Regions from separate parts of the Hymenobacter nivis genome, predicted to be linked through region 3. Evidence: riboswitches for the same ligand, from Rfam matches in the RefSeq annotation. Region 3 holds a riboswitch; each other region holds the start of a gene.
What was found. Region 3 has a riboswitch for cobalamin ahead of DDQ68_RS09630 ((2Fe-2S) ferredoxin domain-containing protein). Riboswitches for the same ligand answer to the same signal wherever they lie in the genome.

Region 1: it holds a riboswitch for cobalamin, as region 3 does, so the genes downstream of both, DDQ68_RS01400 (ABC transporter substrate-binding protein) here and DDQ68_RS09630 ((2Fe-2S) ferredoxin domain-containing protein) in region 3, are expected to answer to the same signal.
Region 2: it holds a riboswitch for cobalamin, as region 3 does, so the genes downstream of both, DDQ68_RS14490 (acyl-CoA thioesterase) here and DDQ68_RS09630 ((2Fe-2S) ferredoxin domain-containing protein) in region 3, are expected to answer to the same signal.

Annotation. Positions count from the first base shown of each region.
Region 1 covers NZ_CP029145.1:338,740-348,320, forward strand. The annotation lists gene DDQ68_RS01360 (AGE family epimerase/isomerase) at 1-222, shown strand, start outside; gene DDQ68_RS01365 (family 43 glycosylhydrolase) at 251-1,585, shown strand; gene DDQ68_RS01370 (glycoside hydrolase family 28 protein) at 1,606-3,192, shown strand; gene DDQ68_RS24370 (hypothetical protein) at 3,327-3,662, opposite strand; gene DDQ68_RS01385 (hypothetical protein) at 4,151-4,789, shown strand; gene DDQ68_RS01390 (IS701 family transposase) at 4,802-5,815, shown strand; gene DDQ68_RS01395 (AAA family ATPase) at 5,916-6,449, shown strand; cobalamin riboswitch at 6,493-6,692, shown strand; gene DDQ68_RS01400 (ABC transporter substrate-binding protein) at 6,909-7,946, shown strand; gene DDQ68_RS01405 (iron chelate uptake ABC transporter family permease subunit) at 7,943-9,034, shown strand; gene DDQ68_RS01410 (ABC transporter ATP-binding protein) at 9,268-9,581, shown strand, end outside.
Region 2 covers NZ_CP029145.1:3,265,332-3,274,912, forward strand. The annotation lists gene DDQ68_RS14460 (inositol monophosphatase family protein) at 1-312, opposite strand, end outside; gene lnt (apolipoprotein N-acyltransferase) at 460-2,136, opposite strand; gene rsmI (16S rRNA (cytidine(1402)-2'-O)-methyltransferase) at 2,123-2,917, opposite strand; gene DDQ68_RS14475 (hypothetical protein) at 3,027-3,545, shown strand; gene DDQ68_RS14480 (hypothetical protein) at 3,600-3,806, shown strand; gene crtD (1-hydroxycarotenoid 3,4-desaturase CrtD) at 3,962-5,428, opposite strand; cobalamin riboswitch at 5,554-5,754, shown strand; gene DDQ68_RS14490 (acyl-CoA thioesterase) at 5,909-6,313, shown strand; gene DDQ68_RS14495 (class I SAM-dependent rRNA methyltransferase) at 6,405-7,613, opposite strand; gene DDQ68_RS14500 (SRPBCC family protein) at 7,633-8,073, opposite strand; gene DDQ68_RS14505 (PD40 domain-containing protein) at 8,124-9,581, opposite strand, start outside.
Region 3 covers NZ_CP029145.1:2,173,411-2,182,991, reverse strand. The annotation lists gene cbiE (precorrin-6y C5,15-methyltransferase (decarboxylating) subunit CbiE) at 1-212, opposite strand, end outside; gene cobJ (precorrin-3B C(17)-methyltransferase) at 212-1,585, opposite strand; gene cobI (precorrin-2 C(20)-methyltransferase) at 1,576-2,304, opposite strand; gene DDQ68_RS09645 (sirohydrochlorin chelatase) at 2,308-3,246, opposite strand; gene cobA (uroporphyrinogen-III C-methyltransferase) at 3,254-4,039, opposite strand; gene DDQ68_RS09635 (NAD-dependent epimerase/dehydratase family protein) at 4,026-4,874, opposite strand; gene DDQ68_RS09630 ((2Fe-2S) ferredoxin domain-containing protein) at 4,920-5,225, opposite strand; cobalamin riboswitch at 5,349-5,540, opposite strand; gene DDQ68_RS09625 (transposase-like zinc-binding domain-containing protein) at 5,738-5,983, shown strand; gene DDQ68_RS09620 (IS701 family transposase) at 5,987-6,991, opposite strand; gene DDQ68_RS22775 (hypothetical protein) at 7,094-7,252, opposite strand; partial or broken gene DDQ68_RS09615 (IS481 family transposase) at 7,433-8,398, shown strand; gene DDQ68_RS09610 (ISAs1 family transposase) at 8,463-8,951, shown strand; gene DDQ68_RS24745 (IS1 family transposase) at 8,971-9,366, shown strand; partial or broken gene DDQ68_RS24740 (hypothetical protein) at 9,366-9,437, shown strand; gene DDQ68_RS24735 (IS1 family transposase) at 9,487-9,581, shown strand, end outside.

The DNA of each region.
Region 1 (9,581 bases), 1.8 Mb from region 3:
CAGTTTATGGCGATGGCGGAGGGTGCGTGGCGCTTCACGCAGCAGCATATTTTAGATAAGCAAAACGGCGAGTGGTTCTGGGGCGTGCATGCCGACAACTCGCTGATGGCCGGCGAAGACAAGGCTGGTTTCTGGAAATGCCCTTACCATAATGGCCGGGCCTGCCTCGAAATGCTGGCCCGGCTGGCTCAGCCGCACCCCGCAGCTTCCACCGCAGAGTAGCCCCGCCACTCCACTTTGCCCTCCCCTTATGCGCCACCAACTACTTTCCCTGCTTCGCCCCGCCAGCTTGCTTGTGCTACTGGCCCTGCTGCTGCCCACCCGTAGCCATGCCCAGAACCCGCTACTGCCCGGTTACTTCGCCGACCCCAGCATCAAGAAGTTTGGCGATACCTACTACCTCTACGTCACCACCGATGGCTACCCGCCCTATGGCAACGATGGCCTGACCTTCGTCTGGACCTCGACCAACCTCACCGACTGGCAGCCTCAGGTGCTCGACGGCATGCCGTATAAATCGGTTTGGGCCCCGGCCGTCATCAAAGGTAAAAATGGCAAATACTACCTGTATTGCCAGAATTCGGTCGATTACAAGGGCTACGTGTACGTGGCTGATTCGCCCACCGGGCACTACGCCCGGGTGGCCCACATTGGGGGCTTCGACATTGAGCCCTTCGAAGACCCGGTGTCGAAGAAGATTTACGTGGTGTCGGCGTCCCAGGAAATTTTCGAGATGGACAACGACCCGGCCTCGCCCACCTACCTCACCAAAATTGCGCGCACCATCTCCGTCAAGGGCCATTTCGATTTCACCGAAGCACCCTACCTGTTCTATCGCAAGGGCCTCTACTACCTGATGTGGGCCGGGGGGCGCTGCTGGCAGAAAAGCTACAACGTGCGCTACGCCGTGGCCAAAAGCCTCGAAGGCCCCTACGTGGACGCTAAGGCCCCGCTGCTCGAAAACGACGAGGCCCACGGCGTCATTGGTCCCGGCCATAACTCCATGCTGGAAGTCGAGGGCCGCACTTTCCTGCTCTATCACCGTCAGGACCCCGCTAAAGCGCCCACCTGCGGCTTCCGCTTCACCTGCGCCAGCGAGCTCACGTTCGGGGCCGACGGCAGCCTGAAGCTGGGGGCTTACGTCAACGACTTGGGCCAGCTGCTAGGTGCTAAAAATCCGGTCGTGAACCTGGCGCTCAACAAGCCGGTGTTCGCCAATACCGAGCTGCCCACCAACCGGGCCATCCACGCCGTGGACGGCCGCCACGACACCCGCTGGACCACCAGCCCCAATGAGAAAGGCACCCTTACCGTAGACCTGCAGCGCGAAGAACCCATCCGGCGCGTGGAAGTCGACTTCGAGTACCCTGACAAGCAGGTGACCTTTCGGGTAGAGTATTCAACGGATAACGAAAACTGGGTGACGCTGGTCGACCACAGTAACGAAGCCATTCCGGCCTACCGTGCCATGGCCATCGACAAGGATTTTCGCGCCCGCTACGTACGCCTGGCCGTTACCAATTCTGAAGACCGCAACGCCTCGGTATGGGAGCTTAAAGTGCTGGGCCCTGGGTTCGCCCGCTAACCCCTGATATCCCCAGTCTTATGCTTCTAACCCGGTTTTTCCTGCTGCTGAGCGCTCTGTGCATCGCCCGTTTCAACGGTCGTGCCCAAACATACGCCATCACCAACTACGGGGCCGTGGCCGACGGCAAAACCCTGGCCACGGCCGCCATCCAAAAGGCCGTTGACGTGTGCAACCGCACCGGCGGTGGCACCGTGGACGTGCCACCCGGCACTTTTCTTACGGGAACTATCAGCCTGAAAAGCAACGTGAATCTGCACCTGGAAAGCGGAGCCGTTCTTTTGGGCAGCCCCAACATCAACGATTACCGGGCCTATACGCTGCCCAAGTACCCCGAATACGGCACCAACCACTACGGCATCCTCTACACCGAACTGGCCGAAAACGTGGCTCTCACCGGCCTGGGTACTATCGACGGCAACGACCCGGCTTACTTCGACGTGACGCGCGCCAAGAAAATTGATACCGTCACCACCCGCTACACTCGCCAGAAAAATAACTTTCGCCACGTTGCTACCGGTATTGGCGACGGCCCGTGGGAACCCCGCGAACCCCGGCCCCGGCAGATGGTGATTTTTGCGCAGTGCCGAAACGTGCGCCTCGCCGACGTTTCGCTGTTGCGCTCTCCGTTCTGGACGCTGCATTTTTCCGACTGCGACGCCGTACGGGTGAGCGGCGTGCGAATATGGTCGTCGCTGCTGGCTCCGAACGCCGACGGCATCGACATCACGAGTTCCAGCAACGTCACTATCACGGGCTGCGACATCCGGGCAGGCGACGACGCCATCGCCATCACCGGCTACGACCACCACTTCGAGATTCCCGGGTTCAGCGGGCAGCGCCACGTTTCGGAGAACATCATCGTGAGCAACTGCAACCTGCAATCGTACTCCAGCGGCGTTCGCATTGGTTTTCTGGACCAGAACACGGTGCGCAACGTCACGGTCAGCAACGTCAATATCACCAATTCCACCCGCGGCATCGGCATCTTCCTGCGGGACGAGGGCTCGCTGGAAAACCTCACGTTTACCAACATCAACATTGACACTCACTTGCGCACCGGCGATTGGTGGGGCAACGGCGAACCCATTCACATTTCGGCCATTCGCGGCAAGGAAAACGTGAAGCTGGGTCGCATCAAAAACGTGCGTTTCGAGAACATTACTTGCCGAGGCGAAAACGGTATTCTGGTCTATGGTACGCCGGAAAGCGTGATTGAAGACCTATCCTTCCGCCACGTCACCTTCGACTTTATCGATAGCCCACTCAATGGCGTGGCCGGTGGCAACGTGGATTTACGCGGCATAATGAGCGAAAAAAACCAACTATTTGCCCGCGATATTCCCGGCATTCTGGCCCAATACGTCATCGGGCTGATCATCGACGATTTTGCCTTGCGCTGGCTAAACCCGCGCAGCTCCTTCCTTTCCCATGGTATCGAAACCGACCATGTAACCGGCCTGCGGGTGAGTCATTTTCAAGGTACCGGCGCCCCCAACAACCCGAATGCGCAACGGCTATACCTGCAGAATAGTCCGGGAGCAATACTGGCCGAAGAAGAGAAAGCGGGGGCCAGTACGCCGGGCCGTGGCCGGCGCACCCGCTAGTCAAGCTAGGCCCTGATGACTTCTTGACAACTAATTCCTTCCGTCTGGCTTTCTGTGCCAACTACCCCAACATACTTATCATGCATTCATTAGAAGCCAAAAAGCCGCAGCTTTTTACTCATACGGCCGCGCAGCTACAGGCCGCCGGCCTCCGCATCGAGCGGTAGGATGCCACCCGCCCCTGGGGCGGTTTTTTCGTCATCGACGAAAGCCAGGCGCAGCAGTTTGCCAACCAGTATTTTGATGGGCTGCCGATAGACCAGCTTATGATTTCGGGTAAGCTGACCCCGAAAATCCTGTTGGTTGCCCTGCATTAGCTGCTGTCGTGGCAGTACCACCATCGGCGGGCCGAGGTTTAGCGCGTGGTGCAGGGGCCAGTGGGCGTCGCCGTTAGCGCTTCCGACGAATAGGGCGAAGTAGTGGCTTATAATGTGGGTAACTAGACTGCCCTGCAACAGGGGGAGCGGCACCGCCTAGTGGGGCTTGGGGGCTGCTGGCCGAAACATGGCAGCATACCAGTGCCGTGCAGCCCTCCGATGAAGAAGATATTGTGCGGGTGCAGGACGATTTCAGGCGCTAAACAACCATAACATGGCCTTAATGGATGTGCATTATTCGAACCGCCTGAACGGACTGTGGCTCCGGTGGCTTACGCTGGGCTTGGCCGCCTTGCTCGGCACCGCCGGTTGCGGGCCGGCCCGCCGCCTCACAGTGGGCCGGCAGGGGGTGCACTGGGCACCGCGCTTCCGCGAGCCAATAACTATTGTGGCGGTGGTCCAAAGCAGGATGATACCGGACCTTTAGTTTGTTAATTAAGTCAGCTTAAAAACACGTCAGGAAAGCTGGAAGGACGAATATTCAGACATCATAAATTGAGTGAAATACCGAAATCATCTCGCTTTGGACCACCGCCCTTTTTTTAATTGCTCCACGAGCGTATTCCCATCCTTTTCCTTTCGTGAAACACCTGTTTCTTTTCGTACTGCTCCTGCTGGCTTCGGGCAGTGGCTACGCCCAAAAAACCAAAACCACCGGTGGCGCTGCCACCAGCGCCGCGATGGCGGGCCAGCGCTGGCCGATCGGCAAAGCCAAAGCCAATGCTTGGTACAAAGCCCATTCCTGGATGTCAGGGGCCAATTTTATTCCCAGTACGGCCATCAACCAGCTCGAAATGTGGCAGGCCGCCACGTTCGACCTCACCACCATCGACCGGGAACTGGGCTACGCCGAGGGCATTGGGTTCAATACCATGCGCGTGTTTCTGCACAGCTTGGCGTATCAGGAAGACCCGGCGGGCTTCAAAAAGCGCGTCGACCAGTACCTGGGCCTGGCCGTCAAGCACCACATTCAGACGCTGTTTGTGTTTTTGGACGACTGCTGGAACAAGGAGGCCAAGCCCAGCCCCCAGCCGGCCCCCAAAACGGGCGTACATAATTCGGGCTGGGCACAGGGCCCCGGCGACCCGGCCTCGCGCGACTCGGCCACCTTCAGCAAGCTCCAACCGTATGTGACCGACGTACTCCGTACGTTTGCCCACGACAAGCGCGGCCTGCTCTGGGACTTATCGGACTTACGCACAGGGCGTAATTTGGGCTAAAAACGACCTTTTATGCTAACCCAAAGGACCTGCATTGATTTTTTGCTCAACACCCCGCGCAATTATATAGGGGCGCATTTGGCCGTCCACCTGCCAGAGATGAGCCACGATCAGGTATATCGCTTTTTGCGCAATAACACGTTTTCGGCGGGTCAGTTACGGGAGTTGGTACAGCCTTTGGTAGCCGACTCACCCGAAGCATTTCTGCTGGTGGATGATAGTGTGCAGGATAAGCGCTACAGTCGCTTCATTGAAGTAGCGCAGCGACAATATTCGGGCAATGTGCACGGGTTGGTCACGGGCATTGGGCTGGTTAATCTATTCCACAGCAGCGGCGAAAGCGGTGATTTTCTGTCGCTAGACTTCCGCATATACGCTCCTGCTCAGGACGGGCTGACGAAAAACGACCACTTCCAGGCCATGTTCAAACAAGTGGTGGAAGAGGGAAAAATTCAGGCCCGCACCCTGCTCTTTGATAGTTGGTATGCCAACAGCGAGAACCTGAAAGTGATTGAGCAAGCCGGTTGGACGTTTTTCACCACCCTGAAAAGCAATCGGTTAGTGAGTTTAGGGAAGGAAACGGGCTATCAGTCCCTGAACACGCTCGACCCGCCGGCGGGGGGCTGGAGCCGGGGCGTGGAAGTGCGCCTGCAACAAGTACCGTTTGGGGTCAAACTTTTCAAGCTGGTTACCATAGACGGCAGCATTGAATGGGTGATAACCAATTACTTGGCAGCTCATCTCAATCGGGAAATGGTTATTGAGGCGGTGCAGGTACGCTGGCAGGTGGAGGAGTTTCACCGGAGTTTCAAGCAATTAACGGGTTCCGAGAAATGCCAGTGCCGCAAGGCGCAGGCGCAGCGCAATCATTTGACTTGTTGCTATTTAGTCTGGGTAACGTTGCGGCAATACGCCCGCGCCATCGGCCGCACCATCTACCAGGCCGCCTGCCTACCCTGGGCTGAATGGCTGCGGCAGCAATTGCAGAATTCATCTATTCCTGTTCTTGTACTTGAGGCTGCGTAAGTTTTATTAAATATTGAAAAAGTGATTCTTATTTAGGAAAGAGGTCTAATGGTTATCTAGTTGTATGATTGAGCCTTTGTAATTGAGCGTAATAATAAAAATGCCCCTTTACGTCATCTCCGGGGGGCCCGGGGCCGGTAAAACTACGCTGCTGGGGGCCCTGCGAGCCGCTGGCTTCGCGGGGGCTGATGAAGTGTCGCGCCAGCTCATCCAGGAGCAGGTGGCGCTGGGTAGCGGCCGGGTGCCGTGGCTCGATTTGGCAGGCTTTGCCGAACTGGCGATGGCCCGCATGGTGGCCGACCACGCGGCGGCGTCGCGGCGCGGCGGCGTCACATTTTTTGACCGCGGGCTACCTGATGTCGTTGCCTACCTAGAGGTTGCGGGGCTACTCGTGCCGGCTGCGTGCTACGCCGCAGTGGCGGCGCACCCATACCAGCCGGTGGTGTTTTTGGCGCCGCCGTGGGCTGATATTTACGTGAACGACGCCGAGCGCTGGCAGACGTTTGCCGAGGCCACGGTGCTGCACGGGGCCCTGCGGCGCACCTACCAGCGGTTGGGTTTTGCGGTGCTGGAATTGCCTAAAACCACGGTGGCGGCGCGCGTGGCCTTCGTGCGGGCGGCGGCTGGACTGTAGCCAAATTTGGGGCTCCAGCGCACGGCGGCCAATAATTCAGCCTACCTTTGCACCAACAAATGGTAATCGTTTCCGCGGTGCGGAACGATTTTAAAAGGGAAGCCGGTGTAATTCCGGGACAGTCTCCGCTGCTGTAACCCCCTCACCAACCGACCGATACACGGCGCCACTGTCCTCTTGGGGATGGGAAGGCCATCGGCCGGCGGGGGAAGTCAGAAGACCTGCCGCTTGCTCCATACAGTCACAGCTTTCGGCAGAAAGGCTCGTTGTACCATGCCCAACCCCCCGCTTCCCGCTGGCTGTGCCGGCGGCAAACCCCCTTTTTTTGCTGTTTGGCGCACCCTCACGCTATCGGCTCTGCTGCTGGTGGGGCCCCGGCCCGGCGTTGGCCAAACGACAATTTCCCCGGCGGCTACCCCTCGGGCAGCGGTCGCCGGGGCGCCGCGTGGGCGCACTGCGGTGCAGTACGCCAAGGGCTTCACCATCAGCTACGTAGCGGGCGGCAAGCTGGTCACCATCCTGAGCCCGTTCGAGCAGAAAACCACGGCTACACGCTACCTGCTGGTGCCCCGCGGGGCGGGGCGGCCAGCGGGCTACGCCGATGCCCACGTCATCGAAACGCCGCTGCGGAGCCTTGTGGCCCTATCGTCGATGCACGTAGCGCTGGCCGATTTCCTGGGGGCCGCCGACCTGGTAGTGGGCTTGGGTAGCTTCAAGTACGCCTCGGCCGCGCCGGTGCGGCAGCGCATCGCCGCCGGCAAGATTTACGAGGTAGGCCAGGGCAAAGAGCTTAACAACGAAGAGCTTATTGCCCATCACCCCGACCTGGTGATGGCCACCGGCTGGCCCGGCGAAAGCCTGGCGCGCTTCCAGACGCTGGAAGCCGCTGGCGTGCCCGTCATGATTAACTCCGAGTGGGTGGAAACCACGCCCCTGGCCCGCGCCGAGTGGGTAAAAGTGCTGGCCGCGCTGCTCAACAAGGAAGATTTGGTGAACCGGAAATTTGACCAGGTGGCCCGCTCCTACCACCGCTTGGCGGCCCTAGGCCACTACGCCGCCCAGCGGCCTAAAGTGGTTGTTGGCCTGCCGTTTAAGGACGTGTGGTACGTGCCCGATACCGACAGCTACCTCACGCAGTTCCTGCGCGACGCGGGCTGCACCTACGCCTGGGACCAGGCCCGGGCCCCCAGCGGCAGCCTGGCGCTGTCGTTCGAAACCGTGGCTCCCGTGGCCCTCACCGCCGACTACTGGCTGCAAACCGGCACCGCCGCCACCAAGGCCGATATCCTGGCCCAGGATGCGCGCTACGCCGCCTTCGCGCCCTTCCAAACCGGCCGCGTGTACAACAACAACCGCCGCACCAACGCCCAGGGCTCCAACGACTATTGGGAATCGGGGGCGGTGCGGCCCGACCTCGTGCTGTCGGATTTGATCAAGATTTTGCACCCCGAGCTGCTGCCCTCGTGGCAGCTCTACTATTACCAGTGGCTGAAATGAGCACGGCCCAACTGGCGGCCGCGCCGCCGTCGCTGGTCGCGGCCGGGCGGCGGCGCACGGCTTGGCTGCTGGCCCTGGCGGGGCTGGTGGCCCTGGGCTTCGTGCTCGACATTGCCCTGGGCCCCGTGCGCATCCCGCTGGCGGCGGTGGTGAAGATTCTGCTGGGCCAGGCGGCCGACAACCCGGCCTGGGCGTTCATCGTGAGGGAGATTCGCCTGCCCAAGGCCCTGACGGCGCTGGCCGTGGGCAGTGGCCTGGCTGTGAGCGGCTTGCAGATGCAAACGCTGTTTCGTAACCCGCTGGCGGGGCCCTCAGTACTGGGCCTCACGGCGGGGGCGGGGCTGGGCGTGGCCGCCGTAATGCTGGCCGGGGGCAGCGGCGCAGCGGGCGGCTTCGCCATCCGGGCGCTGGGCGTGGGCGGCAGTTGGGGCTTGGTGCTGGCCGCCACCGCCGGCGCCGCCCTGGTGATGGCCCTGGTGATGGCCCTCTCGGCCCGGGTGCGCGACAACGTGGTGCTACTTATTGTGGGCCTGATGGTTAGCAGCGTCACCGGGGCCATTGTCGGCCTATGGCAATACTTCAGTGCCCCCGAGCAGATTCAGGAATATTTGCTTTGGACGTTCGGCTCGCTGGGCGGCGTGGTGGGGCCCCACCTGGTGGTGCTGGCGGCCGTAGTGACAGTGGGGCTGGGGCTGGCTTTTGCCTCGGCCAAGCCGCTGAATGCCCTGCTGCTGGGCGAAAACTACGCCCGCAGCATGGGCCTGACCGTGGGCCGGGCGCGCACAAGTATCATCCTCAGTACCAGCTTGCTGGCGGGAGCCATCACGGCGTTTTGTGGGCCGATTGGCTTCGTGGGTATCGCCGTGCCGCACCTCACCCGGGGCTTGCTGCGCACCGCCGACCACCGCGTGCTGCTGCCCGGCGCCTGCCTGGTGGGGGCCGCCCTCACGCTGGGCTGCGACTGCCTGGCCCAGCTCCCCGGCAGCCAAACCGTCCTCCCGCTGAGCATCGTCACCTCGCTGCTGGGGGCCCCGGTGGTACTGTGGGTGGTGCTGCGCCGCAATAGCGTTCGCTCGTCGTTTTCCTGAAAAACTGGAAGTAAAAAATGGAGTTATCGAATCACCATTCGACTGTCATGCAAAGCGTAGCGAAGCATCTCTCCCGCGGCAGCAATTAATGGGTAGTCAGCGGGAGAAATACTTCGCTGCGCTCTGCATGACCGCCTTTTTTTATTGCAATTATCCTTTTGCTACTCATTGATTGCTAGTGCACTCCCCGCGCACTAGCAACCGACAACTACCAAACAATAACTAAATCCCTCATGCCCAACCCTGCGCCGCTGCTGACCGCCGAGGACCTGGCGGTGGGTTATATGAACAGAAAGACGCCCCACCCGGTGGCCGGGCCCCTGCGCCTGGCCCTGTGGCCCGGCGAGCTGGTCTGCCTGCTGGGGCCCAACGGCGCGGGCAAAAGCACGCTGCTGCGCACGCTGGCCGGCTTGCAGCCGCCGCTTGGCGGGCGGCTCGATCTGGGCGGGTGGCCGCTGGCGGCGATGGGGGCCCCCGAACGCGCCCGCCAGCTCAGCATCGTGCTCACCGACCGCGTGGACGCCGGCAACCTCGCCGTGCGCGAGCT
Region 2 (9,581 bases), 1.1 Mb from region 3:
GGCAAACACGGGCAGCGAGTGGATGAAGTTGGTGGTGCCGTCGAGCGGATCGATGATCCAGGTGAACTCCTGGGTTTCGCCGGGGGCCCCGGCCGTGCCTTCCTCGGTAATGAAGCCGGCGGCGGGCAGGATTTCGCGCAGGCCAGCCACCAGGCGGCGCTCGGCGCCCTGGTCTACGTAGCTCACCATGTCGTGCAGGCCCTTGTTCTCAATCTTGTTGGGGTCGAAGGTTTTGGCTTCGTGCAGGATGAACTGGGCGGTTTCGCGGCACAGCGCGGCTACTTGGTGCGAAAGGGCGAGGTAATCGGTCATGCTTGAGGGTTGGGGTATTAAGACGCAGGAAGTGGGTTAGCTTAGAACGTCATGCAGCGCGCAGCGAAGCATCTCTCCCGCTGACTATAGCATTGATTACTGCTGCTGGAGAGGTGCTTCGCTGCGCGCTGCATGACGTTCCTGCGATTAGTTTTTGGGCCCCGCGAAGGCCCGGGCAATTACCCAGCCGAGTAGCAGCAGGGCCAGGGCCTGGCAGCCGCGGCCGATGTATTCGCCCACGCGGGTGTAAAAGGTCAGCTTATCGTTCAGGTGCACGATGGCGCGGCTGGCGGTAGGCACCCAAGTGGGGGCCAGCTGCGTGAGGGCACCCTTCTGGTTGATGAAGCCGGTGAAGCCCGTGTTGGCGGCGCGGGCCAGATCGCGGCGGGTTTCGATGGCGCGCAGGGCCCCCAAGCGCAGCAGCTGGCGGTAGCCGGGCGTGTCGTACCACCAGGCGTCGTTGGTGACCAGACCCAGCAGGTTGGCCCCATCGCGCACATATTGGGCGGTGAAATCGCCGTAGATGGACTCGTAGCACACGAGGGGCCGCACCACCAGGGCGGGGGCCCCGGGCACGCGGAACAGGGTGGTTTCGGGCACCGTGCCGTAGCTGCCCACGTAGCCGCCCAGGTCGATGTGCGACACGAGGGCGGTGAGGAAGGGCGGCACTTTCTCGACGCCCGGCACCAGCCGCTCCTTGTGGTAAAACTGCACCGGAGCCGTGGCGCTGGCGAGGTAAGCGACCGTGTTGCACACGTCGTAGTAGCCGGCGTCGTCGCGGAAGCGGGCCGTTTCGCTGGCCGATTCCTTGTTGGGGTAGGTCACGACGCTGGTCATGCCCGTGACGAGGGCCACACCGGGGTGCTGCCCCAGCCAGGCCCGGATGCGCCGGATGCGGGGGTTGGCGTCGATGGTTTTCTCCACGTAGTAGTCCGCCAGGCTGGTTTCGGGCCAGAGCACGAGCCGGGTTTGGGGCGTGAGCTGCCGGGTGCTGAGGTCGAGCAGCCGTGTGAGCTGCACGTCGTAGGAAACAAAGTCGGCCGCTCCGGCAAACTTCTCGGTGTAGGGGTTGAAGTTAGGCTGCACCACCACCACTTCGGCCCCGGGGCCCTGTTCCTGGTAAGTAGCGCCGATGGCGTAGGATAAAACAAGCGGCAGTATTATCGCTAAAAAAGGCGCTAAAAACCGTGTGCCGAAGGGCCGTACGCCCACCAAATCGGCGGGCCCGGCCACTACGGCCGCAGCGGTTCCGGTGGTGAATCCCAGCGTTTTTTTGTCGACTACCGCAAAGAAAACCAGCAGGTTGACTACCCACACCCATACCGAGCCGCCGAGGAAGCCGGTGTACTCGTACCACTGCACCCACTGCGGCACGGCAGCAAAGCCATTGCCCAGCGTGAGCCAGGGCCAGGTGACGTCCCAGCGCAGATGAAACTGCTCGAAGGCAATCCAGTAGATGGGCAGCGCGAGGTAGCCAATGCGGGGCCCCAAGCGCTTCTTGGTTTGGCGGAAGGCCATGAGCGGCAGGCACATGAGCCCCGCGTTCAGGACTACGGCGGCGATGCCGGCGGCCAGGTCGGCGTAGCTCACCCACCAGGTGGTGCTGGCATTCCAGAGCAGCACAAACAGGTAGGTACCCGCAAACACGCGGCCCTTGCGGGCCCCCTGCTGCGTGAAGCGGCGCTCCATGAGCAGGTACGGCACCCAGCCCACGAACAGGCCCAGGGGCCAGAGCGTGCCGCTGGTCGACCAGCCGGTCCAGAGCAGGGCAGCACCGAGTGCGGCCAGCGCTACGGGATGGGCCGCGGGGCTAGTCTTCGCCAAATTCGTTGGAGTTATAAGCTTCATTTCCAAGAGAGTCGTCTACTTCGTCTTCGTCGCCGCGGGCGTAGCGGCCGGCCTTGCCGGGGCGGGGCGGCGGGGTGGGGTTGCCGGCCACCACCAGCACAATTTCGCCCTTGATGGCGGCCCGGGCCCCAAACTCGGCGGCGAGGCTGGCCAGCGTGCCGTTCACGGTTTCCTCAAACAGCTTGGTGAGCTCGCGGCTGACGGAGGCCGGGCGCTGGGCCCCAAACACCTCGGCCAGTTGGGTGAGGGTTTTCACCAGGCGGTGCGGCGATTCGTAGAAAATCATCGTCCGGGGCTCGGGCACCAGCTCGTGCAGGCGGGTTTGGCGGCCTTTTTTCACGGGCAGAAACCCTTCAAATGTGAAGCGCTCGGCCCCGAAGCCCGACTTGAGCAGGGCCGGCACCAGGGCGGTGGGGCCCGGCAGGCACTCCACGGCCAGGCCGCGGGCCAGGCACTCGCGCACCAGCAGGAAGCCAGGGTCGGAGATGCCGGGCGTGCCAGCGTCGCTCACCAGGGCCATCTTTTCGCCCTTTTCGAGGCGCTCCAGCAGGCGCGGCACCTGCTGGTGCTCGTTGTGGAGGTGGTAGCTGAGGAGCGGTTTTTTCAGGCCCAGGTGCTGGAGCAGGCGGCCGCTGACGCGGGTATCTTCGGCTAGCACCAGGTCGGCCTCGCCCAGCACGCGGATGGCCCGCAGGGTGATGTCCTCCAGGTTGCCGATGGGCGTGGGCACGAGGGTGAGGGCGGGAGCGTCGGGCATGGGGGCAAAGGTACGGGGCCCCGGGTTGGGGCTCCTTTACAACCCAAAGGGCCCAACCATAGTACACCCTTCTACTACCTGCTTTGCTTTCAACTTCATTTTCTATCCCATGCCCGTCGACCCGAACAACCGCCCCATCCGCGTCATCAACGACGACACTACCGACGAGGAAATGCGCGCCGGCCACCACATTCCCAACGCCGACCCACCCAAGAACGAGGCGGCCCGCGGCGGCTTTGGCAACCGCGACGGCAAGCAGGGCTTCGGCTCCGACACGGCCGGCGGCGCAACGGCCCTGGGCGTGAACGAGGACGCTGATGCGATGACGCCCCCCGCCGACAACATGCGCTCGGACGACGAGGGCCGCGATGCCCGCGCTGACCAAGACTTGCCGGCCCTCGAAACCTACGACGACGACCCCGACCTGGTGGCCGTGCACAACCCCGGCGGCCCCGTGGACGAGCTCGACGCCGACGACCGCCGCAAGGGGCCCGACGAAATGGAAAACCCCAAGTCGCGCGTAGGCATGGGCGAGATGGAGCCTAAGCCCCTCAAGCCCATCACCGGCACCGATACCAACGCCGAGCTGACCGACTTCAACGCCACCGACACGGCCATCGACCAGTAGCCAAGCTGGGGGCCCTACCCAGTAGTTCTTTTTCCCACCTAACCCATTTATACCATGCCTACCCACCACGATAACCGGAAGGACCGCGACAACTCCGACGAGCACAACCTCGAAGGCAAACCAAAAGCCGGCGTGCTACCGGTGGACGATTTTAGCGAAGCCAAGGAAGAGCAGCTGGAAAAAGATGCGCTGGACGCTGGCGTCACCCACCCCAACCGAGGCCACGACAAGCCCAGCATCGACAAGCCGGCCTACGATTAGTATTGCCTTTCCGAATATAGAAAGCGCCTCGCCTTACCCGGCGGGGCGCTTTTTTGTCATTCCGAGCGCAGCGAGGAAGCTGAATTAGGGCCCCCAGATTCCTCGCTACGCTCGGAATGACACGTTGTGCACGGGGTATCCGCCGCAGAACTACGCTACCCAATCAGCTCCGCCACAATCTTAGCCGATAATAAGCACAGCGGGATACCGCCGCCGGGGTGCACCGAGCCGCCGCAGAAGTACAGGCCGTCGAGCCGGCCCGAGAAGTTGGGGTGGCGTAGGAAGGCCGCCAGCGGGTTGTTGCTGGAGCTGCCGTACAGGGCCCCGCCGGACGATGACGTGTCGGCGGCAATGCCGGGCGGGGTCCAGATTTTTTCGGCTTTGATGAGCGGCTCGATGGCCACGCCCAGGGCCCCGGACAGCCGGGCCAGCACGAGGCGGCGCGTTTTATGGGTGAGAGCATCCCAGTCCTGACCTTCGTCGTGGGGCACGTTCACCATTACGAACCAGTTTTCGTGACCAGCCGGGGCGTCGGCGGGCGTTTTTTTGGACGTGACGTTGACGTACACCGTCACGTCGTCGGCCACGGTTTTATCCTCGAAAATGGCCTGGAATTCCTGCTGGTAATCGCTGGAAAAGAAGATGTTGTGCAAGTCCAACTCGGGAAATTCGCGAGCGATACCCCAGTAGAAAATCAGCGCCGAGGAGGAGCGCGGCTGGGCCAGCGTGCGCTCGGGCGCGGGCTGAGTGGGCAGTAGGCGGCGGTAGGTAGGCACCACGTCCATGTTGCTCACCACCAAGCCGAAGTCGTACACGTCGTGGGCCGTGCGCAGGCCCGTGATGTGTTTATCAGCCACCAAAATCTCCTCTACCGGCTCGTTGAACCGAAATTTCACTCCGAATTCTTCGGCTAGGCGGTACAGGCTTTCGGCAATGGCGTAGATGCCGCCCACGGGGTAGAACGCGCCAATGCCGTGCTCCAGGTGCGGAATCATGCTCAGCGTGGCGGGGGCCTGGTACGGGTCGGAGCCGTTGTAGGTGGCGTAGCGGTCGAAGAGCTGCACCAGGCGCGGGTCGGCAAAGGCCTTGGCGTGGCGCTGGTGCATGGTGCCGAGCAGGCCCAGCGCCGGCAGGGCCCCCACGGCCTTCAGGGTTTCGGGGCTGAAGTAGGTACCGGCCTTGTGCAGCGACTTGTGTAAAAACGTGCCCGCCGTGGCATCGTAGGCCTTGCCGCTGCGCGCCAGAAACTGCGTGACGGTGGCCGCCGGGGCCCCCAGCTTTTCCTCCACTTCGGCAGCAAACTTGTCCGCCTCGGCCCAGGCCGCTAGGCGCGTGCCGTCGGCGAAGAAGTAGTTGGTAATCGGGTCGAGCCGCTCGTAACGAAAATAATCGGTAGGCTCTCGGTGGGCCAGCCGGAAAATGTCATCCACCAGCTGCGGCAGCGTGAACAGCGAGGGCCCCGCATCGAAGCGGTAGCCGCCGGGCAGCTCAAACTGGTGCATTTTGCCGCCAAACGAGGGCCCCGCCTCGAACACCGTAACGGCGTGGCCAGCCACGGCCAGCCGCACGGCGGCGGCCAGCCCCGCCACTCCCGCCCCGATGACGGCCACGGGCGGCCGCATGGGCACTCGGTTTTTCTGTTGCGTATTCACTGCATTGCTAACCGCGATGCCCGGGGTAGAAGTTTGGGCCCCAGCGCTAAAAATGCTTCTTACCTTCGCGGCAGGTTACCGCTGCTTCGATTTTTCTAAATCAACCAGCGGCCGGTTTTTGGCCCTCGGGCCGGAATGAAAAGGGAATCGGGTGCAACTCCCGAACAGACGCGCTACTGTAAGTGCCACCCCGGCCGGGGCCCCTAGTTTTCCATTGGCAGGGCCCCCAGGCTGGCCGAGAAGGAAGGGCCCCGGCGGCGCAAAGTCAGGAGACCTGCCGGCCGCCATTTGATGCTTCCCTCGCGCTTTGGGGCTCCGCATCAGGTTTGGCACCGCCGGCAAGCCGGCTTCCGCACTACGGAAGCCGGGGCCGGTACGGCCACGCCTGGGCACGCGCACCACCGGGCAAGGAACGACGCACTCCACCGTTTTACCCTTACGCTCAGCTTTATGCAAGACCTTGCCGACCAGATTGCCCGCGCCGAGACGCGCATCTTCAAAGCCGTTTTCCCCGGCACCACCAACCACTACGATACGCTATTTGGCGGGGCTACCCTGCACATGATGGACGAGGTGGCCTTCATCACGGCCACCCGCTTCTCGCGCCTCAAAATGGTCACCGTATCGTCCGACCGGGTCGATTTTACGCACCCCATCCCCGGCGGCACGCTGGTCGAACTCATCGGCAATGTGGTGCGCGTGGGCACCACCAGCCTGCAAGTACGGGTCGAATTGTACGTCGAACAGATGTATTCAGAAGAGCGCCTGCTGGCCGTCACCGGCTCCTTCACCTTCGTAGCCCTGGACGACGCCCGCCGCCCCACGCCCATCCGGCCGGTGGCGGCAGCCATCTAAACAGTTGGGGCCCTCTCTCATTGCAGTGTGCGAAAAAAGAGGGTCCCAGCTATGTATTAAATGAACGGCGCAAGGCACCTAGTCCACGCTACTACTCCACGGCCAGCACCAGCCCTTTCAGGTACGCGCCCTCCGGGTGGAAGAGGCTCACGGGGTGGTCGGCAGGCTGGGTGAGGCGGTGCAGGATGCGGGCGGGGCGGCCGGCTTCGATGGCGGCGGCCAGCACAGCGCCTTCAAACAGCTCGGGGCTAACTACTTGCGAGCAGCTGAATGTAAAGAGCAGCCCACCCGGCGCCAGGTGCGCGATGCCCGCGGCGTTGAGGCGCTTGTAGCCCATGAGGGCAGCGTGCCGGGCCCCCATGTGCTTGGCGAAGGCGGGCGGGTCGAGTACGAGCAGGTCGTACGCGGCGGGGTGGTTTTTGAGGAAGCCGAGCACGTCGTCGGCGTAGGCGGCGTGGCGGTCGGCATGGGGGGCCAGGGCGGCGTTGCGCTCGGTGAGGGCAATGGCCTTCTTGCTGGAGTCGACGGAGTGCACCACCTCGGCCCCGGCGGCCAGGGCGTACACCGAGAAGCCGCCCGTGTAGCAGAACGTGTTCAGCACGCGGCGGCCGGCGGCGTAGCGGGCCAGCAGGGCCCGGTTGTCGCGCTGGTCGATGAAGAAACCAGTTTTCTGACCCGTCTCCCAGTCGATGGCAAACTGGTGGCCGTTCTCGGTCACGAGGTGCTCGGTGCCGGTGCTTTCGCCGAACAGGTAGCCATTCTGAGCGTCGGGTACGGCGTTGCCGGGCACGGTTTCGGCGCTTTTGTCGAAGATGGCGCGCAGCTTGTCGCCGAACACCACGCGCAGCGCGTCCGCTATTTCGGGGCGGGCGCGGTACATGCCCACGCTGTGGGCCTGCACCACGGCCACGTCGCCGTACACGTCAATGATGAGGCCGGGCAGGCCGTCGCCTTCGGCGTGCACCAGGCGGAACACGTTGGTACCGGCCGCGCCGGTCAGGGCCAGGCGCTGGCGCAATTGGTAGGCATTGCTGAGTTTGCGCACCCAAAAATCGGGCGTCGGCAACTCGGTTTCGGGTCCAAAATCGAGCATGCGCACGGCAATGGAGCCGCCGCCCGAGAAGTGGCCCATGCCCAGCAGCTCGCCGTCGGCGGCTTCCACGCGCACGGCGTCGCCCTCACCCGCGTCGCCCTTGAAGCGGGCAATGGCCCCCGAGAACACCCAGGGGTGGCGGCGGCGCAAGGAATGGTCTTTTCCGTTTTTGAGGACGATGGTGGCGGGCGAAGTCGAGTAGCTCATAGGCCCGCAAAGGTACGCCTCACCGAAACCAGCGCCGGTAGATGGGCTTGCGCCAAGCAAACTGCGCCCACATGGCCGGGTAAACTAGCACGTCCAGGGCCCTGAAAGCGGTGCGGTACTCCAGGTTGTCCACAATGATGCTGCCGCCCCGGGGCCCCGGCTCAATGAGGTGGCGGTGCCGCCAGTAGCGCAGCGGCGGGGGCAGGCGCCGGCCCTCGTCCACGAAGTAGTGGGTGCCGTCGGGCAGCACGCCGTCGTCGGTGATGAGCGACGTCCAGGACAGCTTTTTGATGCCGGTGTTCAGCTCGATTTCCACCACGTCGCCGGTGCGGCTGCCATCGTAGCGCACCAGCTTCAGCTTCGGAAACGGCGGGGCCAGCGCCAAAAACAGCTCGCGGGTAAACCCCGCCATTACGTGGGCGGGGTCCTGGCCCACAGCAGTACGAAGGATAACGCGCATATCCAGGCTTACGCCGGGGCCCCGGTTTGGTTGGCGCCGCACCGGGCGCCCTACCGCCAGTCGGGTAGGTTGCCGTCGGCAAACAGCAGGGTGCGGTTACGGCCGTCGGGTTCGGTCACCCACACGTCGGGGGCCGAGCGGTTGTCGTTGGGTGTATTCACGAAGTATAGCCGAAAGCCATCGGGCGCGTAGTGCGGGTACAGATCGTTGGTGCCGAGCTTCTTACCCCCGCCACTACCGCTGGTGCTACTGCCCGAAACGTCCACCGCCGCCGAACCGTCGAGGCGCTGCAAGTAAATGCGCGCGTCGAGCTGCCGGCCACCGGCATCGTCGAAGCCGGCCGCGTCGTGGGTGTAGGCCACCGTGCGCCCATCGATGCTGAAGGCGGGCGAATCGACGCGGCCGGGCAGGTTGCCTACCAGCGTCACCAGGCCACTGCCGTCGGTATTCCCGAGCAGAATTTCCGAGTCGAACACGTTAGGCCCCACGGTTTGCACCGCAATGCGGCCGCCGCCTTGGGCCGTCCAGTCGCACTCGCGGAAGTGGCGGCCGGCGGGGGCCGTAGCAATTTGCACCAGGCCCGTACCGTCGCGGTTCACGCGGTATAGCTGGTCGTAATGCGCATACAGCAGCTGGGCCCCGTCGGGCGACCAGCAGTAGCCCACGCCGGGGTTGTTGTAGCCCTCGGCCGCCAGCGTGGTAATGCGCCGCTTGTTGGAGCCGTCGCGGCTCATGGTGTACAGCTGGAACTGCCCTGTAGCGTTGGAGGCGTAGGCCACCAAATCGAGGTTGGGGCTGAGCCGGGGGGCCGTTTCCACGAAGGCCGAGCTGGTGAGCTGCACGAGGTTGGCCCCGGCTTCGTTCGCCGAATAGATGTCGGCGTTACCGTTCACGGTGCGCACAAACAGGAAGCGGTTGTCGGGCAGGGCCTTAGTTTGGAAGCTCCAGACAGGGCCCCGGGCGGCAACACCGGCGGGGTTGCGCACCGTCACCTGCCAGTAGTAGGTGGTATTGAAGCGCAGGCTCGGGGCCAGCACCGTAGTGTCGCGGGCGTTGCTCAGCAGGGTGCGCTGGTTAAGGTTGTTGCTCTCGTACAGCACCACATCGTACTTCAGCGAGTCGCTTTTGAGGGCCCCGGCGGCGGGACGCCAGCTTAGCTGCACGTCGGCGGGCTGCCCGGTGGCGCCCACTGTGGGCGTGGGCCGCGCGGCCACGCCGGGCGTGTTGGTGGTGGCGGTTTTGTTCAACAGCAGCACCACCGACTGAGGTTGGCCGTTGGTTATGGTGGCGCTGCCGGTAGTGGCATCGTAGGTGGCGCGGCGGGCGGCCACGCTCACGAGGCCCGTAGGTACGGAGGTAATGACGACTTGGCCCTTGGCGTCAGTCACGAACGAGCCAGTAGCGGGCGTGGTGCTCACGGCCACGTTGGCCAGCGGCTGGCTGGTGCTGCCGTCGAGCACGGTCACGGTGAGGGTGCCGAAGTAGGCGGGCTCCACTTGGGTGGGCTC
Region 3 (9,581 bases):
GGGACGCCGGCCGACCGGTACCGGGCAAACAGGGCCGCCATGTCGCCGCCGATGCTAATCCAGGTGTGCGGATTGGGCAATACGCTCTTAACCAGTTCGTAATGCCGCCGCCCACCCGAAAACACCGCGTGCGCCGCTACCAGCCGGCCAATATCGGGCGGCAATGCGACGAGCGGCTGGTTGGGCAGGCCCACCACGGTGTACTGTCCCATCAGTTCCGCGTGGGGGCCAGGGACTGAGGGAGGGTAAAGGCGGCGTTGACAATGCTGGCGGCCACGCTGCTCCCGCCCTTGCGGCCTTCAATTATGACCAATGGCAGGCCGCTGAGCGTCTTGATTTTGAGCTTCGCTTCCACCACATTCACGAAGCCCACCGGCGCGGCAATAATGCCCGCCGGCCGGCAATGGCCCGCCTGGCATTGGTCGGCCAGCTCAAACAAGGCCGTGGGTGCGTTGCCCACCACAAACAAGGCATTAGGATGCTGCGCAATGGCTAGCCGCATGCCCGCCTGGCTGCGGGTGATACCTTCCTGCTCGGCCAGTGCGGCCACGCGCTCATCGTTGAGGTAGCATAATACTTCCACCCCGTACTGCTCGCGGTAGGCTTTGGTAATCCCGGCCTGCACCATGGTCACGTCGGTAATGACCACGCCCCCGCCCGTCAGGTAGTCGTGCCAGTATTCCAGCGGTTGATTTTGGGCGTAATACAGCTGCTCATACTCAAAATCGGCGGTGCTGTGAATGCAGCGGATAGCCGCCCACTGGTCGGCGCTGGAAAGGTCGGGGCGCTGCAACTCCGCCCGGATTTGCTGGAAGCTCTCGTCCTGAATCTCGGGGCCGGTGACGGGCTTGCGCGCCAGATACCCGCGGGGCGTCACCAGAAATTCGCCGAAGCGATAGGTCTGCGAGTTGCCAATCAGCACCAGGCAGAACATATCGACCAGCGCTACATCCAACTCTGCTAGGGTGGTCAGGTGAATCGTTTCTTCGGGGCGCGTGACCTGCCGCACGATGGCTACCGGCGTCGTGGGGGCGCGGTGTTCGAGGAAAATACTGCGCAGCCGGCTCAACTGCCAGTTACGTTTCTGGCTGCGCGGGTTGTAGAGCGAAGTGACGAAATCGCCGATGGCGGCGGCCGTGATGCGCTTCTCGATGGTGGTCCAGGGCGTCATCAAATCGGAGAGCGACAAGCAGCAAAAATCGTGGCCGATGGGCGCGCCCAGCCGGGCCGCCGCCGCCTGAAAAGCACTGATGCCGGGCAGGGTTTGCAGCTGAATATCGGTGCGCTGCTGGCGGGCCGCGTACTCATACACCAGCGAGGCCATGGCATATATACCCGCGTCGCCGGAGCTGATAACGGCTACGTGGGTGCCCGGCCGGCAGTTATTCACGGCCAGCTCGGCGCGGGCCTCTTCCTCCGATAGGTCGCGACCCAGGCACACGCAACCGGGCTTGAGCAGGTGGCTAATGAATTGAAAATAATAGTGATACCCAATCACAATGTCGGCGTCGGCCAGCGCAAGCCGGGCCGCTGGCACCAGGTACGCATCCGAGCCGGGGCCAATACCAATAACGCTTAATTGCATAGCAAGCTCTTCAAAACAAGTAAGGAAAAATACGGTACCTCGCGCCCCATCAGGGCCGCCAGGTCGGTGGTCAGGTACTGGTTGGGCGTGCCCAGCCACTCGGCGTAGTAGACGGTAGCGTAGTTCGCCGCCACCGCCGGGCGCACGTAGTCCAGGGCCCCCCGCACCTTGATAAGGACCACCGTTTCAAACTCGCGCAGGTAGCCTTCGAGGGCGGCGGCGCTGGTCAGCAGTGGGATAATGGCTATTTTCTCGCGCAATACCGCCAACGGCACCTGGTGCGCGGCCGTGGCCAGTAAAAAGGACGGTACGCCGGCAATGATTTCGACCGGCAGCTGGTGGGCGTGCAGGTGGGCCAGCAGGTAGGCGAAAGTGCTGTAAAAGGTGCTGTCGCCCTCACTCACAAACGCCACCGTGCGGCCGGCTTCGTAGTCGGCCTTTAGCTGGTAAAAGGCTTGCTCATAAATGTGCAGCGCCGCCGCCCGGTCGTTCGCCATCGGCAAAAACATGCCGCACAATTTGGCCTCGTCCAGGTCCAGCTGGTCCAGGATGGTGCGCGAGTAGCTGCTGTGCTGCCCGTCGGCCTGCACCGAACCGGGGTAATAAATAAGGTCGGCGCGCTGCAAGGCGCGCAGGCCCTTTACCGTAATCAGCTCGGGGTCGCCGGGGCCCAGCGACACGCCGTAGATTTTGCCCGTGGGGGCTGGGGTAGGAGCCATGCGCTAGATGCCGAGCAGGTTTTTGAGTTGCGGCAGCAGCCCTTTTTTAGCCCCTATTTTCTGCTCTTCCTCGAAGAGAATACCCTTCACATTGAGGTGGTGGCCGGTTTGCTCTTTGCCTACTTCGTCTTCAAAACCAATCATTTGAATGCGGTACTTGCAGAGCTGGCAGTTCATGTTGGGGCTGCCAAACTCCACCTCGTTGATGCGCTCGTCCACGGCTCGCAGCAGCAATTCGTCGCTGCCAAAGGAAGTGGTGCAGACATATTCCTTGGCTGAGGCGGCCTGGTGCGCCTCCACCTGGCTATAGATTCGCTTGAGCAGCACGCCGGTGAAGAGGAACACCGGGAGCACTATCACCCGCCGGTAGGGCAAGCTCTCGACCAGCGGCAGCGTGTCGGCCAGCAGCGGTTTGGTCACGCCCACGTAGGCGGTGGTAGCGAAGCCGAAGCCCAGGCCCTCCCAGATGAGGCGCGTGAGCTTGGCGACTTCCGAGTTGGCGTCGGGGTCGTTGGTGCCGCGGCCCACCAGCAGCAGGCAGCACTCTTCGCGGGGCACGGGCGGGAGGCCGGCCTCGGCCTGCTCCACCATCTGGCGGGCTAGCTGCAGGAGCGGGGCCGAGATGCCCAGGTGCCGGCCCAGCGTGATTTTCAGGTCCGGGTACTGCTGTTGCAGCGAGTTCATCTCGAACGGAATGTCGTTCTTGGCGTGGCCGCCGGCGAATAGAATAGCCGGGATGGCCGTGATGTTGCGCACGCCCTGCTGGTACATCCGCTCGACGGCGGCGGCGTAAATGGGGTGGGCAAACTCCAAAAAGCCGTAGTCGATGACCCGGTCGGGGTAGCGCGGCACGAGGCCGGCCACCAGCTCCTGAAAGCCCGCGGTACCTGCTTTATCCCGGCTGCCGTGCCCACAAATCAGAATGCCTTGTTTGGTTGCCATGAGTTAGTTAGCTTAAAGAATGAAGGTGGGCCGCCGCCTCATCGAGCGAGCAGGCGTACTTACCGATGATGAACACCACCGGCATGGGCAGGGCGGCCTGGGCCAGCGCCGCCTCAATATCCGGCAGCAGGGCCGTCACCAGTCTTTGCTGCGAACCCGACACGTGTGAGATGGCCGATACGTAGACCGCGTCCGGACCGACCGCCGCTTGCAGCTTTGCCACTACCTGCGGCATATTGCTCAGGCCCATGTACATCACCAGGGTGGTGCCCGTGCGCAGCATGTTGGCCAGCGCGTCGAGCTGCTCAAAATCGTAATTGGCCGTGTGCGCCGTGCACAGCAGCACCGCGTTGCTGTGGTTGCGCTCGGTAACCGGGATGTGCACCAGGCTGGCCGCCGCCAGGCCCGCCGTGAGCCCCGGCACTACCTCGTAGGGCACCTGCTGCGCCGTCAGATACCGGATTTCCTCCGCTGCCCGCCCGAAGATGAAGGGGTCGCCGGACTTCAGTCGAACCACGCGCTTGCCCTGCCGGGCATACGCCACCATTGCTTCGTTTATTTCCTGCTGCCGCTGCCGGGGGTCTACGTGGTCGCCGTATTTTTTGCCCGAATAAATGAGCGTGGCGTCAGGGGCACACAGGGCCATTACCTCCGCCGAAACGAGGTTGTCGTAGAGCACCACATCGGCCTGCCCCAACCGGCGCAGGGCCCGCACCGTGAGCAAGTCGGCGGCTCCGGGCCCGGCTCCGACAATGCTTACCAGGGGCGCAGAGGTATCGTTAGAGGATGTCACGCGCGGGTTGCTCAAAAATGGCTAACGGGTTGGGAAATAGAAACTGGTAATTCAGCCGGGCTTTTAGTTTCTCGGAGCTTACTACTTTGTGGGGTTGCGGCTGGACGGGTCCCATATCGGGCAGCGTAAAGTCCCGGGCTCGGGCCGCCGCGGCGTAGTAAGCCCGCCGCGTGGGATGAGCGTCGGCACTGGCATTAAATACCTCCCCCCAGGCCTGCTGGCGTACGATTTCGTGGATGATGCGCACGCAGTCGTCGCGGTGAATCACATTCATGGGCGTATCGATGGCCCGGCGGCGGCGCTCGATGGCCGCCGCACTATCCGGCAGCCGGTCGTAGCCGATTAACCCGCCAAACCGCAGCACCGTGGTGCGGAACGCCGGTTCCCGCTGGAGTAGCTGTTCGAGTTGATACACCACCATGCCGCCCGGCTTAGTCGGTGCCGGCGCAATATCCTCGGTAGCAAGTTGCTCATTATCACCGTAAACTGAAGTGGAGCTGATGTACAGTACCTGCCGCACCCCGCTGGCCCGCGCCCGCTCGATGAGTCGCTCGAATTGCGCCAGCTGCTCGTCCTTGGGTTTGCCCGGTTGGGGCGGCACCGTAATAAGGAGCGTCGGCGCGTGCCAGAAAGGGCTGTCAGACAAGGCGTTTCCTGCTGCCAGCTCGATGGCAAAAGCGTTCAACCCCAACCGGCTCACTTCCGATACGCCAGCGGCACTGGTGCGGGAAACGCACATCTCATAACCATGCACTTGCAGGTACTGGGCCAGGGGAAGGCCCAGCCAGCCGCCGCCCAGCACGCTGATGGGCTGATGGGCTGATTGGGAAAGCAAGGGAAGGGGGGAAATAGAAGACATAAGTGCGCGCCGTGTCGCTGGTCAACCCTGATACAAAACCGATTCCGCCAGTAGCTCCCCGGCCAGTAGATGGTCCGCTACCAACGCCGCTGCCTTGTCGGCCGTGAGGTGCTGGTACCAAGTGCCCTCGGGATGAATGAAGACCACCGGGCCGTGCAGGCACTGGTCAGTGCACTGGGTCCGGACCGTGTGCAGCTGGCCCTTGGCCCCTGCCTGCACAATGGCCGCCCGAATGTGCGTGGTCGTATCCGCCGCCCCTTTTTTCAGGCAAGAGTCGCCATTGCAGATAAAGGCAATGCGCTGAACGGTGGAAAGGTCTTTTGCCATGAGCAGTAGCAACTAAGCCAGCCCGATTAGGAAGCTGGCCCGCCACCGGGCAAAAGGAACGAGCAACCAGCAGTCTCTGCGGTACTAAACTGGTAACCCACAGCTTTTCTCCCGAAAGCAAGGTGGAGGTAATGCTGACTGGCAGGTCTTCTGGCTCGTTCAACAACTGAGGCCTTCCCATAGCCGGCGCTACAGTGACATCTATTCTCAGGTGCGGGGCTGAACTTACAGCAGCGGGAACTGCTCCGGATTTACACCGGATTCCCTTTTAAGGGCATTCGCAAGCGAATGCACACCAATCAACGGCGCAAAGGTAGGGTTGCCCCGACCATTTAGCCGTATTTGCCCTCCTTCCCCCAGACTAACCGCACTATGTGCATCGGGGTAAATTTGCGGCTCACGTCATTGGTTTGATGTCACTACCCACCTGCTTAGCCGACGTACCGGGCTTTCGTCGGCAGAATAAAAACTTTGGCGGTGGTCTATTGGAGAGTGAAGCAGTAAATTAGGGCATGGTTTATACGCAACATTTGTGTGCCCGCTACGGCAGCGAACACATCCGCCGCAACGGCACGCAGGGCGGCCAGCCCAAATACCAGTGCAAAGCGTGCGGGTACCAAGCGCGGTTTGTGCCGGCGGCGCTCGCCAAAGCGGCGCAGTACGCCCAGGTCGAAGCCTTGCTCACCGAACGGAATTCCCAGCGTAGCATCGTGCGCGCCACCGGCGTGGCGCGGATGACCATCGCCAGGCTAATATAGGACTTACGCAAACGCGAGCGAAGGCTGGCGTAATTCATGTCGCATATACTCATCCAAAAAGCCTTGTTTGAGCTGATAGACGGTTTGTTTGGTTTGGTAGGCGGCTTGTTTAAGGCAGGTCCAAGCGCGCACGGCCAGGGCAATATGATTGCGCTGACTGCGGGCCAGCCGGCACTGGCAGGCCTGCACGCCGGTGAGTTGCTTGAGTTCGCGGTGAAACTGCTCAATCGTCCAGCGGACGCTGCTTTCGTGTTCGGCAGCGGCCGTGTGCAAGGGCTCAACCTCGTTGGTGAGGAGGTAGTCCGTCCGGTGGGTGGACACCAGTACGCGGAAGAGTTTCAGTTTGCAATCTTTGGGCATGCCCTTCACTTTCAGGATTTTGCCAGCTTCTACTTCGGCGGCCGACCAGCACAGGCAGGCCACGGGCTGGTAGGGCTGCTGGCCGCCGGAATCATCGACGAGCCGGTTGCTTTTCAGCGGGCAGTAAAATGTTTTGCCTTCGTCCAGCAGCCACTTGAACAGGGCCGTGGTGGCGTACCAGCTATCCATGAGCACCGTGCGGTATGGGATACTGCGCGGGGCCAATTGCCCGAGCATGTCGGCCACATGGTCGAGCTTGGTCTTGCCGTCGGTGTCGGGGGCGAAAAGGCGGTAGTCAATGAGCCAGAACTGGTCGGTTTCGGGGTTGACGTACACACACGTCACCAGGCCGATGCCGGCAATCACGCCGTGGGCGTTGCCGCTGTACTGGCGGCGTACGAGTTCGATGCGCCGGCTGTGGTGCTTGTCGAGCACCGTGTCGTCAAACAGGACGTAGCCCCGCGCGCTGAGCATCACCTGTGGGCGTACTTGCTGCCAGAGCTGGCGGGGGGTGAAACGCCGGGTTTTGAGAAAATAGCGCACGTTGTCGTGCGAGAGGCCCTCCAGATGCTCGGCCAGATACGTCCCCGTGTAGTTGACCTGGCTGCTCACCAAAAACTGCCCGTACAGTTGTGCCGTCACTTTCATGGCTTTTCCTTTCAAGTTACACTTTTTGCGTAAGTCCTATGTAATTGATAATTATAACCTCACTCTTCAATAGACCACTACCAAAACTTTCGCCATAAATTACTAAACATACTTGTTATCAGCATCATAGCCGTGATGAGTGGGGCCGATGATTTTGAGGAAATCGCCTAGTTTGGCCAGTAGAAAGAGGCCGTCTTCCGGCGCTACCGCTGCCTGGACAACGGCATTCCGTCCGACGATACCTTTCGACGGGTCTTTCAAGGCTTGGACGCGGCAGTTGCTACCAGCCGACCAAATCGGTCAGGTCTGCATCGATGGCAAAACACTGCGCGGCGCCGGCCCGCGGGCCTTGCACCTGGTCCCGACCGTGGCGCAACTGGCTAGGTGTATAGTCCCAGGGGATGGGAAAGGGGACTTTTGTCGTAGCTTTCAGGCAACTCTATGGGAAAAGTACCACACGGCTGCGCCACCACAACGCCGGCAACTCGGCGCCTTATCCAGCAAAGTACAGAAGGCGTACAAACGCTAGCCAAGCGCCTGGGCTTGACCCAGGGCACCGTGCGCAAGTGGCGGCGGCGTACCAGTACGGAAGAGGCTGTGCGCGGCCCCAAACCGGCCTCCACCGTGCTCACTCCCGTGGAAGAGGCGGCTATCGTGCTCTTCCGCCAGCACACGCTGCTGCCACTCGATGACTGCCTCTATGCCTTGCAGGAGACGCTTCCGCACCTGAGCCGCTCGGCCCTGCACCGCTGCTTCCAACGCCACGGCATCAGCCGCTTACCCCCGGCCGACGAGCCGGCAGCTGGGGCGGGTAAGGCGCTGTTTAAGGCCTACGAGCTGGGCTACCTGCACGTGGATTTTGCCGAAGTCCAGACGGAAGAAGGCAAGCAGTATTTGTTTGTGGCCATTGACCGCACCAGCAAGCTGGCCTTCGCTGAGTTACAGCCACAGGCCACGCAGGCCATCGCCACGGACTTTTTGCGCCGGGTCTTGCCGCAGATTCCCTACAAGGTGCATAAGCTATTGACAGACAACGGTATTCAATTCTGAAACTTGCCGCATCATACGAAAGTTGGTCGCCATCCGTTCGGCCAGCTCTGCGACGAGTGGGGCATCGAGCAGCGCTTTACCAAGCCCGCTCACCCCTGGACCAATGGGCAGGTGGAGCGGATGAACCGGACGGTGAAGGAAGCCACGATTAAGCAGTTTCACTACGAGACGAGCGCGCAGTTGGCCAGTCACTTACAAGCCTTTTTGCTGGCTTACAACTACGCCAAGCGGCTCAAGCGCTTGAAGGGCCTGACCCCGCACGAATTTATCTGTGCGGAATGGCGAAAAAATCCTACTATCTTTCATCGCGACCCAACCAAAAAACCCCTTCCCCATACACCGGGACCATACACCTAGGGCTTGAGCCTGGCCCAGGTAGCCACGGCGGGCAAAGGACAGAAACGGGCCCGCCAGCCCCGATGTGCCGACCCTGCTCTACGTGCGCGGCTGCCTCGTCAGTTTCGATGCGCTCAGGTGTCAGCCGGTCATTGCGGCCCAAATCAGCCACCAAGGCGGCGATCACCGGCTGGCCCTCCAGGGCAATCAGGCTACACTGTTGGCCGCAGCCGAACGCGCCCTGGCCCAGGTGTCCGCCCGGCAGACGCTCGAATCCTGGAGTCTGGCCTCCCACAACACCCCGCTCTGCACGCACGTCGGCGTGCAAACCGACTTACGCTGGGTCGATGAGCAAAGCCGCTGGCCGGGGCTGGCCGCCCTGGACCGGGTCGAAACCACCCGCTATTCCGCAGACGAACCGCCCCAGCCGCAGGCTGTGCGCTATTACCCGAGCAGCCGCGCCACCCTTAAGCCCGCCCAGGCCACAGCCGCCATACGCTACCACTGGGCCATCGAAAACAAGTTCCACTGGCACCTGGATGTTACGCTAGGCGGTCGTGTGTTGAGTATGTAGAGAGGGCATATCTTTTGGGATGGTTTTAGAACCCGTTCTCTGCCCGTCCTGTCAGCAACCGGATGCCGTCTATCGGCACGGCAAAGCCACCGATGGCACCCAGCGCTACCGCTGCACGGCCTGCCGCCGCACCTTTCAACTACGCTACCGCCATAAAGTGCATGCGGTGGGCGTGCGGGCTAAAATCATGGACATGGCCCGGAATGGCAGCGGGATACGGGATACAGCCAGGGTGTTGGGCATCCGTCCTCAAACCGGGATGGGCGAGCTAAAAAAAAGATTGAAGCCGGAAGGCACTGCCCCCCGTGCCATCCCACTTACGCGCCGGAGCCGGGAGCTAACTTGGGGCAGTATGCCGACGAGAGGTGGTCGGTTGTACGCGACAAAAAGCAGCAGCGCTGGCTCTGGTGGGTAGAAGATGCGGCGAGAGGGCAAGTCGTGGCGTTTGTGTTTGGGCGGCGTACCCACGCCACGTTTCGGCGGTTATTGGCCGTGCTGGCAGCGGCCGGCTGGGCCGTGGAAACCTGGTTTACCGATGCCTGGGGGCCTTGCCTGTTTGCCCGCCGAGCAGCGCCAAACAGGCAAGGCCCCCAGGCAACGGCTGGAACGCAAGCACTTGCCCTTGCGCAC